2 regions of the Zhongshania aliphaticivorans genome follow, and region 2 is predicted to be linked to the other one. Evidence: predicted binding sites of a transcription regulator. Region 2 holds the regulator's gene; the other holds the start of a gene.

Region 1 (5,381 bases), 1.1 Mb from region 2:
TAATAGAGGCCTTGTGATTCGCATATAAAATCCCTTTTGTTGCCGCATACTTCCATTCCTACTTAATATAAGAGGAGCTACACCCGCGCAACAAAGAAAATTAATGGGTCAAAATTACAAACCTCCGGTCGAAGAAGCGCTGTAATCGGCACCACCTTAGCACCCCAAGCTCAAAAGCAAAAAGCCCGCACAACGGCGGGCTTTAGCTGTAGATCGAGCTGGATTTTAGAATAACTTACCCAAATTCATTAATTGGGTTTCACCGTTGCTGTCATCAACGCCATCGTTATCGTTCACCATCAGTAAATCGCCATTGGCTAACAAGGCCAAACCTTCGATTTTCTCGGTAACAAGACCACCGGTGGCTTTCATATCCGGCAATACGTCGCGAACCAAGGTTTTAGTCACTGTGGCGCCATCGGCGAGGCCAGTCGTGTCGAATTTATACAAGCGTTTGATGGCCGCGTCTGGCCCGCCCTGATTGTCCCGCTCAATCACCACAAATTCGCCATTACCAAGAGCGGTAATTTCCGACAAACCTACCCAGCCACCATTCTGAGACTCAGGAGCGTCAAGCTCGTAATAGAGGAAACTCCAACTTTCGGCGGCGATATCATAGATACCAATCCGCACCGCATCTTCGTTTTGCCAGGCGCGCTGGAACGCAACATACAGTTTGCCCTCGTACTCAGCCACCCCTTCAAAACCATTGTTGCGCTGAAGCAAATTCACCGCTGCAGGCAAAGTCACCGCCTTTTGAATAAGACCATCGGCGTCGGTGTTAATTAGCACATTCCTACTCGCAACAGGCCCATCAATCTGGTTGCCCTTGCCCTCTGAGGCAATCCAAAAATCGCCATCGGCCAGTTTGACAATACCTTCTGGGTCGATATTAACCGTCTTGTCATCGTTAACTGTAGCCGCAGGCAAGGTACCCAATGGTAAATTAGCTAACACCCCGTTGCTGTCGATAATATGAGTTTCGGTGGTGATTACGGCGGGTTGCTGGCTAACATCCAAGGTGAAAATCCGATTTTTCTTGTAGTAGCTGTCATCCACCGCGTATACCAAGGTGCCATCCGACGGGTCGGCAGACAAGCCAGACAAAGCGCTCCAAGGAATTGGCGAACCATCGTCACGATCATTGGATACGATGGTTGGGTAGCTGGCCGGCGCTATACCGTACTGATAGATATTCAGACCTGAGCGAATAACGGCGCCACGGTCATCTTCTTCACTGGCAGCAATGAGCAAATTGCGCGCGGGTATGGCCAAGGCGCCCTCCGGCCCAACACCGGCAGGGAGCACTTGCTTTAATACCGGCTTGGTAAAATCGGCCACGTCGTATACAAACACCACACTAGCTCGCTCCGAATTCACAAAGAGTAGGCGGTCTTCACCAAATACGCCGTACTCCGCGTTTTCCGGTTCATTACCTTTGTTTTCTGAGCGCGACTCAGGGTAGTGGCCAATACGGGCCGTCAGTTGATCTAGACTATTACCGGCCTCGAAAACCACTTCACCAGCGGTATTAAAAACACTAAAACTACGACTGCCACCGTCGAGGTCTCCCTCATTGGCGGTAACAAAATATTCCGTAGACAACCAGCTCACACCGTCGGGCTCACGTAATACGCCGCTTAGCGATTCGCTCTGGTTAATCACATCATCTTCATTGGCATCAATCCCAGTCAAATCGACAGTTCCTGCACTGAAGGATTTCACGATACTGCCGTCAGTAAGATCAACAAGGACGATGTGATTGTTTTCCTGCATGGAAACAAGCGCAATATTATCGGCATTGATATCCACAAACTCAGGCTCTGGATCAGTTGGGTATAAATCCGCTAACCCTGTGAGCCCCACGGCGCTGCTGGTCCAGTCAGCGGGCGCTCCGCTTAAATTTACCACCACCAACTTACCCGCTGGCATTTGCGGCAACGCGCCATCATTAAGATCTTCGTCACGCTCATTTTCGATCACCACGGCGGCATAGCTACCGTCTGGGCTCACCGCTACCGAGTCTGGCTGACCGCCAACATCAATTGAGTGAACAATGCTGCGAGTGGCAATATCCACTACTACTAGCAAACCGGAAACACTCACATAATCGCTGCTGGTATTGACGCCGACCAGTGCATAACCGCCTTTAATTGCGACTGACGTCGGTTCGCCAACGAGCGGCAATACACCCAAGCCAGTTGGCGCAGCGGGATTGGTGATATCGACAAAGCCCAACTGCTCTTTGGGGCTGTCAGTGTAAACGAGGGTCATACCGTCGGTGCTGGCAGCGACAATTTCGGCGGCCGTTGCGTCATCAGTATTGCAGGTCGCGTCGGCCTGCATGCATACCGGGTACACGGCAATGCGATTAAAGTTTTTTTCAGCGCTGGCTTGCGACGCAGGCGTTTTATTGTTGTCACCGCCACAAGCAGCCAAGATTAGCGGCGTTGCCAGTGCAATCCCCCACGATAATGCTGTTTTTTTAAATTGCATGAATCCTCCGAAAATGCGACAAAAATATGAATCGCTGTAGATTACGGAGGAATTGCGACAAAGCGCTGACAGTTTTATGTCAGTAAGATGGACTTTATATGACGCTGACCGCGCCCTCTGGTCCGGCGGCCCGCGTCACTTTAGTAAGTGCGGCTAGTCCTTAAAGCCGCTAAGGTGTTTGGCTGCTTGATACGCAAAGGTCATCGCCGGTCCCAAGGTCGAGCCCGGGCCCGGATACGTCGGCAGTACTGCCGCACTGCAATTCCCTACTGCGTACAAACCCGCGATAGCACTGCCATCGTCTTTGAGCACTTGGGCATCGGTGTTGGTCGCCAAACCGCCCTGGGTACCGAAATCGCCAGCCTCCAAACGCATAGCGTAAAACGGTGCCTCGTCAATTGCGCCCAGGCAGGGGTTTGGCTCAAAGCGCGGATCGCCGTAATAGCGGTCGTAAGCCGAATCGCCGCGCTGAAAATCGAGATCTTTACCGGTTTTGGCAAAGCCGTTCATTTTGCCTACCGTTGTCTCTAAATTATCAGCGTCGATGCCCAATTGTTCAGCAAGTTCGCGCACGGTATTCGCCTTACCCACCAACTTCGTTTCAAACCACTCTTTGGGTATGGTCCAATCGGGCTTCAAGGAGGCCGTCATCAGCGGACCAACGATATAGTCGCGGCGAAAACGAGCATCAAATATTTGATACATTGGCGAGCAAGGGGCCGCCTCGGTGTGCTGCTTGTAGAGGTCTTTCTGAAACGCCATGTAATTTTGCGACTCGTTGGCAAAGCGCTCACCGCGCAAATTCACAATACACGAGCCAGGGTAGGATTTTTCCATCACGCTAAGGCGAGGCGCCGGTTCACCGGGCACTGACACGGTGGTGCACCACCATGCGCCATCCATTAAGCGGGTTGCCGCACCCAGTTTCAGGCCAGCCTGAATTGCATCACCCGTATTGCCCTCAACGCCGCCACTCCAATCGCTACTGGTGGGCGCGGGCAGGTACTGCTCGCGCATCTGCTGATTGCGCTCAAAGCCGCCCGCGGCCAGAATCACGCCCTTGCGCGCCTGCACGCGCATGAGCTTGCCGTCACGCTTGATGATCGCGCCGACCACGCGGCCATTGTCTTCGATTAGCTCTTCCATCGGCGCACTAGCCCATAAGGGTATATTGCGCTTTTTTACCGAATACCACAGTCTGGCCACACCGGCCGCACCGGTACAAACATCACGTCCGAGGCCGTTGCCTTTGATTAGCCACGCAAAATCCAAAGCCCAGCTGGCAATTAACTTCATGGTTAATTTAATCCAGCCAGGTCCTTGCAAGGTCAGTAAAGCCGCTTCCACTTGAGTGAAATAAATGCGATTAAACAAACGCATCATATGATGTGAGGGACGGAGACGCTTGACGTCCTCGCCCAGCAATGATGAGTCAAAGCGCGCTGGCTCCATCGACCGGTGGCCGGTACGCGAGCCCTCAACATTGGTGTAATAATCTGGGTAATGCTCCAGGGTTTCATAGCGAACATCACTGCGCTCGTGCAAGAAATCGATCATCTTGGGGCCATTGCGTAAATAGCTGTCGATCATTTCCTCAGGTACAGCCCCTGGCGGGGTAGTGTTTAACAAATAAGCTTTAGCATCATCAAAGCTGTCTTGGGCACCAGCAGCTTTGGCGTAGCGGTTACAGGGAATCCACACCCCTCCGCCAGATGTCGCGCTGGTGCCGCCAATCTTCGCTGACTTTTCAACAATCAGTACGTCGGTCACACCCATCTCGTAGCTGCTTAAGGCGGCGGTAAGCGCACCGTTGCCGCTGCCAACAATTAATACATCTACGCTGTGATCCCAGCTTGTCTCAGTCATTATTATTTCCTGCATTCAATCTAAAATCGCGATGGCATTTTAGGTGGTTTACGCACCAACCAGCGTGATTAAGGTATGTCATAGCCGTATCGGCGATATAAAGCCCGTCATTGCACTATCATAAACGGCTATGGGCCAATAGCTCTATCATCCGTCTGCAGTACGCGACAACAACCATGACGACTCGCCACACATCAGGTAGGCTAAGCAAAGTTTGACGACGACAGCCCCGCATCAAGGGATCCCATATTATGACGACACTGTATAGCACCTTTCTGGAGCGCGCGCTGGCTCAACACGGCTCCTTAGCCGCCATTGAAGATCAGCTGCCTAGGGTCCTAAGCAATAAGGAGCTGGAGGCAATTCCAGACAAGCAGTTTTTAGCCGAAATGGCCGCATGCGTGTTTCGAGCAGGCTTTGTCTGGCGGGTGATTTCACTGAAATGGCCAGGGTTTGAAGAGGTGTTTAATGGCTTTTTGCCCATTTGGGTAGCATCAAGATCGCCAGAAGAAATAGAGGCCATGGCCAGTGACAAACGCATTGTGCGCAATTTAACCAAGGTTAAATCGGTTCAAGACAACGCCTTGTTTATCCTTGATATCCAGCGCGAACACGGCAGCTTTGGCAAGTTTTTAGCTGGCTGGCCAAGTGACGATATCACCGGCTTGTGGGCATACATGAAAAAACACGGCAGCCGTCTCGGCGGTAATTCTGGCCAGTATTTTCTGCGTTTTAGTGGCAAGGATACCTTTATTTTAAGCCGCGACGTGTGCACCGCACTACTAAGCGTCGGCATCATCGACAAGGCGCAAGTTACCGCGCAACGCGATCTAAAAAAGGTGCAAATGGCCTTTAATGAAATGCAACAAGAGAGTGGCCGCACCCTGGCCGAGCTAAGTATGATTTTGGCCCTATCCATTGGACCTCGCTAATCGCGTAATAGCGCTGTAAAGATAGCGAAGACTCGGCCTTCGCTATCTTTGCGCTAACGGATTAATGCGTGTGCGCCACAACGCCAA
Region 2 (5,381 bases):
AAGCTCTGGCGTTGCCTGGATTGGTTTCCAAATGCAACACCCGGGCGGCGTGCGCATAATTTACGGGGTCGTTTTTAACGACCTCGTAATCAGGCAGGCGGATGACGGTTTTGGCAGCGTCAGTACCTGCTTTACGGGCTTGCAGGGGATCGATAATTCTTACCGCCTGCACCGCTTCAACTGCGGCCTCTGCGTCGGGATTTTCTTCGTTCTTTTTACAGCTCTCGGTGGCACTGGTGTCAACGTAAGGGCTGGTGATCGGATCGACCTTGCCGAGCTGGTCAACACTGGAGGAGTCAATGACTGTCCAGCCGCTGGGCACATCGCGGGTAACAAAAGCAGTGCCGCGCAGATCGCGAATACTGTCAATGCTGTCGCCACGGCCAAGACGGTGTGCCACGTCAATAATTGCACGTTCGGCGTTGCCATAGAGCAGTAAATCGGCTCTGGAATCGAGTAGTACCGAACGTCTAACCTTGTCGCTCCAATAGTCGTAGTGGGCGATTCGGCGCAAACTGGCTTCAATCGAGCCAATAATAATTGGCGTGTCTTTGTAGGCTTCTCTGCAGCGCTGGGAATAGACAATCACCGCGCGATCTGGACGCTTACCACCTTCGTTGCCCGGCGTGTAGGCGTCATCATGGCGAAGGCGACGGTCGGCGGTGTAACGGTTAATCATGGAGTCCATATTGCCAGACGCCACCCCAAAAAACAGATTGGGTTGCCCTAGGGCTTTAAAGGGTTCGGCGGATTGCCAGTCGGGCTGGGCAATGATGCCCACGCGAAAGCCTTGGGCTTCCAGTACTCTGCCGATAACCGCCATGCCAAAACTGGGGTGGTCGACATAGGCGTCACCGGTCACAATGATGATGTCGCAGCTATCCCAGCCCAATGCGTCCATTTCCTCGCGAGAGGTGGGCAAATAGGATGCGGTACCGAAACACTCGGCCCAGTAGGGGCGGTGACTAAAGATGAGTTTTGGAGTTTGTATTGCTGAAGACATAGAGGTAGCGCAGGAATCCGAATAAACGAGCATTATACGTGAAAACGGCGACACTTGCTGGATGTTAAGCTGTCGCGGCTAAATATAAATAGCTTTACTAAGTGCTTGAATTTTTAGGTAAATAAGGGATAAATGAGTGTCTCAAACGCGACTCGCTACGGAATGAGGTTAAAAATGGAATGGTTAGACGCAAATATTGCCTACTGGCACTGGATGGTTTTGGGTCTTTTGTTGGTTGCGACTGAGTTATTTGTTCCTATTTTTGTCATGATTTGGTTTGGCGCCAGCGCCATTGCGGTCGGCTTGATATTGTTGGTGGTCGACCTGAGCTTGGTCGTGCAAATGTTATTTTGGCTGAGCTTGTCGGTGCTCGATTTAGTGGTGTGGTTTAAATTTATTCACCCCAAAATGAAGAATAAGACTTTGTCGGGTATGTCCCGAGAGCAAGTGATAGGGCAGGAGGGCATGGTTATTCGGCTTGGCCCGGAAATAGAGCAAGGCACCATACGTTTTTCTATACCGGTGCTGGGCAGCGATGAGTGGCAGTTTATATGCCGAGAACACGTTGCCGTTGGCGACAGATTAGTTGTGGAGGACATATCGGGGAACACGCTTATTGTCCGGTCTCAGCGCGGCGCGGCGTAACATACAAGACCAACTGAATCAGAGAACAAGGAGTATTGCGATGGATGGCTTGGCAGTAGTAATAGCATTGGCAATTTTGGTTATTGTCACGCTTATGAAGGGGGTGCGCACGGTACCGCAAGGCTATAAACATATTGTGCAGCGCTTGGGTAAATACCATGTAACCTTGAATCCGGGATTGAACTTCATTATTCCCTATATCGATGACGTGGCTTATAAATTAACGACCAAGGATATCGTGCTCGATATTCCCTCGCAGGAAGTTATTACCGAAGATAATGCGGTGATCATTGCCAATGCGGTTGCTTATATTAATATTGTTGCCCCAGAAAAAGCAGTGTATGGGGTTGAAAACTACACCTTTGCGATTCAAAACTTGGTACAGACTGCATTGCGTTCTATTGTCGGCGAAATGGCGCTGGATTCTGCACTGTCATCGCGAGATCAGATCAAAGCGAAATTGAAAGCGGCGATTTCAGAGGATATTGCAGACTGGGGGATAACCCTGAAAACCGTCGAGATTCAGGATATCAATCCCTCACCGACGATGCAGGCAGCGATGGAAGAGCAGGCGGCGGCAGAGCGTCAACGTCGCGCCGCAGTGACCAAGGCTGAGGGAGAGAAGCAAGCAGCTATTCTAGAGGCAGATGGCCGCTTGGAGGCGTCGCGCCGTGATGCCCAGGCGCAGGTTGTATTGGCTAAGGCCAGTGGCGCCGCAATTACTTTGATTTCTGAGGCAGTGGGTAATGAAGAGTTGCCGGTATTGTATTTATTGGGCGAAAAATACACCGAGGCCCTATTGCGCCTGTCTTCGTCTAATAACGCAAAAACGGTTGTTTTACCGGCTGATTTGCCTCAGGCATTGCGTGGCATATTGAATAAAGCCTAATTTAGGATTGAGTGTTTTACATGGATCATACTTATCGTTTAGTGATTAGCTGTCCCGACCGCGTGGGCATTGTTGCGCGGGTTAGCCAATTTGTCGCGGAGCACGGCGGTTGGCTTACCGAGGCGAATTATCACGCAGATGCAGAAAGTAACTGGTTTTTTATGCGCAATGAGATTCGCGCGGAATCCTTAAAAGTTAGCGCTCAGGCCTGTCGCGAGGCCTTTGCGCCATTAGCGGCTGAATATGGCATGCACTGGGCGCTGGTCGATTCTGCTGTTAAGCGCAAGGTTGTAATACTGGCGAGTCACGCCTCCCACTGTCTGGCTGATATATTGCACCGTTGGCACAGTGGCGAATTAGACTGCGATATACCCTGTGTTATTTCTAACCACGAAAACCTGCGTAGCATGGTGGAGTGGCATGGTATTCCCTTTGAGTTTGTCGCCATTGACCCAAACAACAAAGCACCCGCACACGCCAAGATTATGGCGCTGGCCCAGAGCTATGAGGCAGATTGCGTGGTGTTAGCGCGCTATATGCAAATTATTCAGCCCGAGTTTTGCCAAGCTTATGCAGGGCGAATGATTAACATACACCATAGCTTCCTGCCCTCATTTATCGGCGCAAACCCCTATCAGAAAGCTTTTGATAGGGGGGTTAAGTTAATCGGTGCCACTTGCCACTACGTTACTGAGCGGCTGGATGAAGGTCCGATTATTGAACAAGACGTAATTCGGGTGTCCCATCGGCATAGCAAAGATGACCTTGTTAGACTCGGCAAGGACGTCGAAAAATCGGTGTTGGCGAGAGCGCTGCGCAACCACTTGGAAGATCGCGTTTTGGTGCATGGGAACAAGACCGTAGTGTTTGATTAATCAAGTGAAATTTAAACTGTCATAAAATTGTCACTTAAAATGGTTTTAATGCAGCCTACGAATTTTACAAAAAAAGGTTAATGGAATGACGTCAGCCACCATATTGATTGTCGACGATGAAACCGCAATCCGTGAAATGATACGGGTGGGTCTTGAATTGGCGGGTTATGAATGTCTGGAGGCAAGCAATGCCCAGGATGCCCACGGTATAATTGTTGATCAGCGCCCTGATCTTGTGCTGCTGGACTGGATGATGCCGGTCACTAGTGGTTTGGAATTGTTGCGGCGCCTACGCCGGGATGAACTGACCAGGGATTTGCTGGTGATTATGTTGACCGCCAAAGATGATGAAGACAATCGGGTGCAAGGTCTTGATGTCGGTGCCGATGACTATATCACCAAGCCTTTTTCGTCTCGTGAGCTGATGGCGCGCATTAAAGCCATTATGCGTCGATCGACAAATCGTGACGAGGAAGAAAGTATCGAAGTCGCGGGGCTGAAATTAGACCCCAGTAGCCACCGAGTATTTGTTGATGCAACTCCATTAGATATGGGGCCCACCGAATTTAAATTATTAAAATTCTTTATGACTCATCAGGAGCGAGCGTATAGTCGCGGCCAGCTTCTTGATCAGGTATGGGGCACCAATGTTTACGTTGAAGAGCGTACGGTCGATGTCCATATTCGTCGCCTTCGCAAAGCATTGCAAACTGAGCTAAGAGACTGCGGCCTTTTAATTCAAACAGTTCGTGGAACCGGTTACCGGTTTTCGACAACAGGTGTCTGCGCATAGCGCAAAATAATGCGGTATTACAGTTGGAAGGCAGAATTATTGCGGGTCGGCATACCACTCCTAGTGGTTGCGGCAGGCTGCGCGTTATTCGATCTTGGGCTATTGCCGCTATTGGCGGCGGCGTTGTTGGCATGCGCGTGGCTGTTGCGGCATTTACAGCGGTTGTCTGACTGGCTGTATAGCGGCGCGAAGTCAGATCCACCAGAGGCTGCAGGGATGTGGGGTCAAGTTTTTGATGTAATCTACGATATGCAGCGGGAATCGTCGCAGGACAGTGACCGCTTGCAGGCAATGATTGATTATTTGCACGCTTCGTTTGCCTCGATGTCGGACGCGGTAGTCATGCTTGATCCCTACGGCAATATCGAGTGGTGTAATGCCTCTGCCCACGATTTATTGGGTTTAAGAGAAGAGGGTGATAAAGGCCGTCAGCTGGTTAATTTGCTGCGCAGTCCGGCGTTTCTCCGCTATTTCGAGGCTGAGCGCTATCAAGCCCCGCTGGAAATGGTGTCGCCAGTCAATGGCCTCATTAATTTGAGTATTAGCGTCAGCTTCTTTGGTAAGCGCAATCGTCTTTTGTTTGCCCGCGATGTCACCCGAACCCACCGCTTAGAACAAATGCGCAAGGATTTCGTTGCTAATGTCTCCCATGAGTTGCGCACGCCACTCACGGTTATTAACGGGTACCTAGAGACGTTTTCTGAGCATGGCGGTGCAAATCCCCGCTGGGACAGAGCTGTGGATCAAATGCTGCAGCAATCTCGGCGCATGAATCTATTGATTCATGACCTGATGATGCTGTCGCGTTTGGAGTCGGTACCGAAATTGGCCGACGAGAGTGTCATTCAGCTGCGTCCCTTGATGGAAATGATTCGCGAAGAGAGCGGCACGGCGGCCAAGAGTGCCCGGCGTATTGAAATTGAATGTGACGATAATATTGCAATTAATGGCAATCCAAATGAATTGCGCAGTGCATTTTCAAATTTAGCGGTCAATGCGGCGCGCTACACTAAGGAGAATGATCGAATCATCCTGCGCTGGTATCAGGATGATTACCACGCCTATTTTGAAGTGGAAGACACCGGTATCGGCATCGAGCCCCAATACATTCCTCGATTAACCGAACGATTTTACCGCGTCGATCAGAGCCGATCCCTTGATACAGGGGGCACTGGC

The links. The regulator PhoB, encoded in region 2, activates phosphate uptake and scavenging genes when phosphate is short. The targets are predictions, from matches to a motif close to TGTCATAAANNTGTAACA.
Region 1: AZF00_RS05180 (esterase-like activity of phytase family protein) is a predicted target of PhoB. The motif match lies at 2,561-2,578, and genes of this name have one in related genera.

Annotation. Positions count from the first base shown of each region.
Region 1 covers NZ_CP014544.1:1,174,780-1,180,160, reverse strand. Annotated here, with positions in the region: gene AZF00_RS05185 (hypothetical protein) at 1-48, opposite strand, end outside; gene AZF00_RS05180 (esterase-like activity of phytase family protein) at 226-2,496, opposite strand; gene AZF00_RS05175 (FAD-binding protein) at 2,650-4,362, opposite strand; gene AZF00_RS05170 (DNA-3-methyladenine glycosylase I) at 4,614-5,294, shown strand; gene AZF00_RS05165 (DmsC/YnfH family molybdoenzyme membrane anchor subunit) at 5,356-5,381, opposite strand, start outside.
Region 2 covers NZ_CP014544.1:2,235,558-2,240,938, reverse strand. Annotated here, with positions in the region: gene AZF00_RS09980 (YgiQ family radical SAM protein) at 1-1,003, opposite strand, end outside; gene AZF00_RS09975 (NfeD family protein) at 1,178-1,648, shown strand; gene AZF00_RS09970 (SPFH domain-containing protein) at 1,689-2,537, shown strand; gene purU (formyltetrahydrofolate deformylase) at 2,558-3,412, shown strand; gene phoB (phosphate regulon transcriptional regulator PhoB) at 3,498-4,205, shown strand; gene phoR (phosphate regulon sensor histidine kinase PhoR) at 4,215-5,381, shown strand, end outside.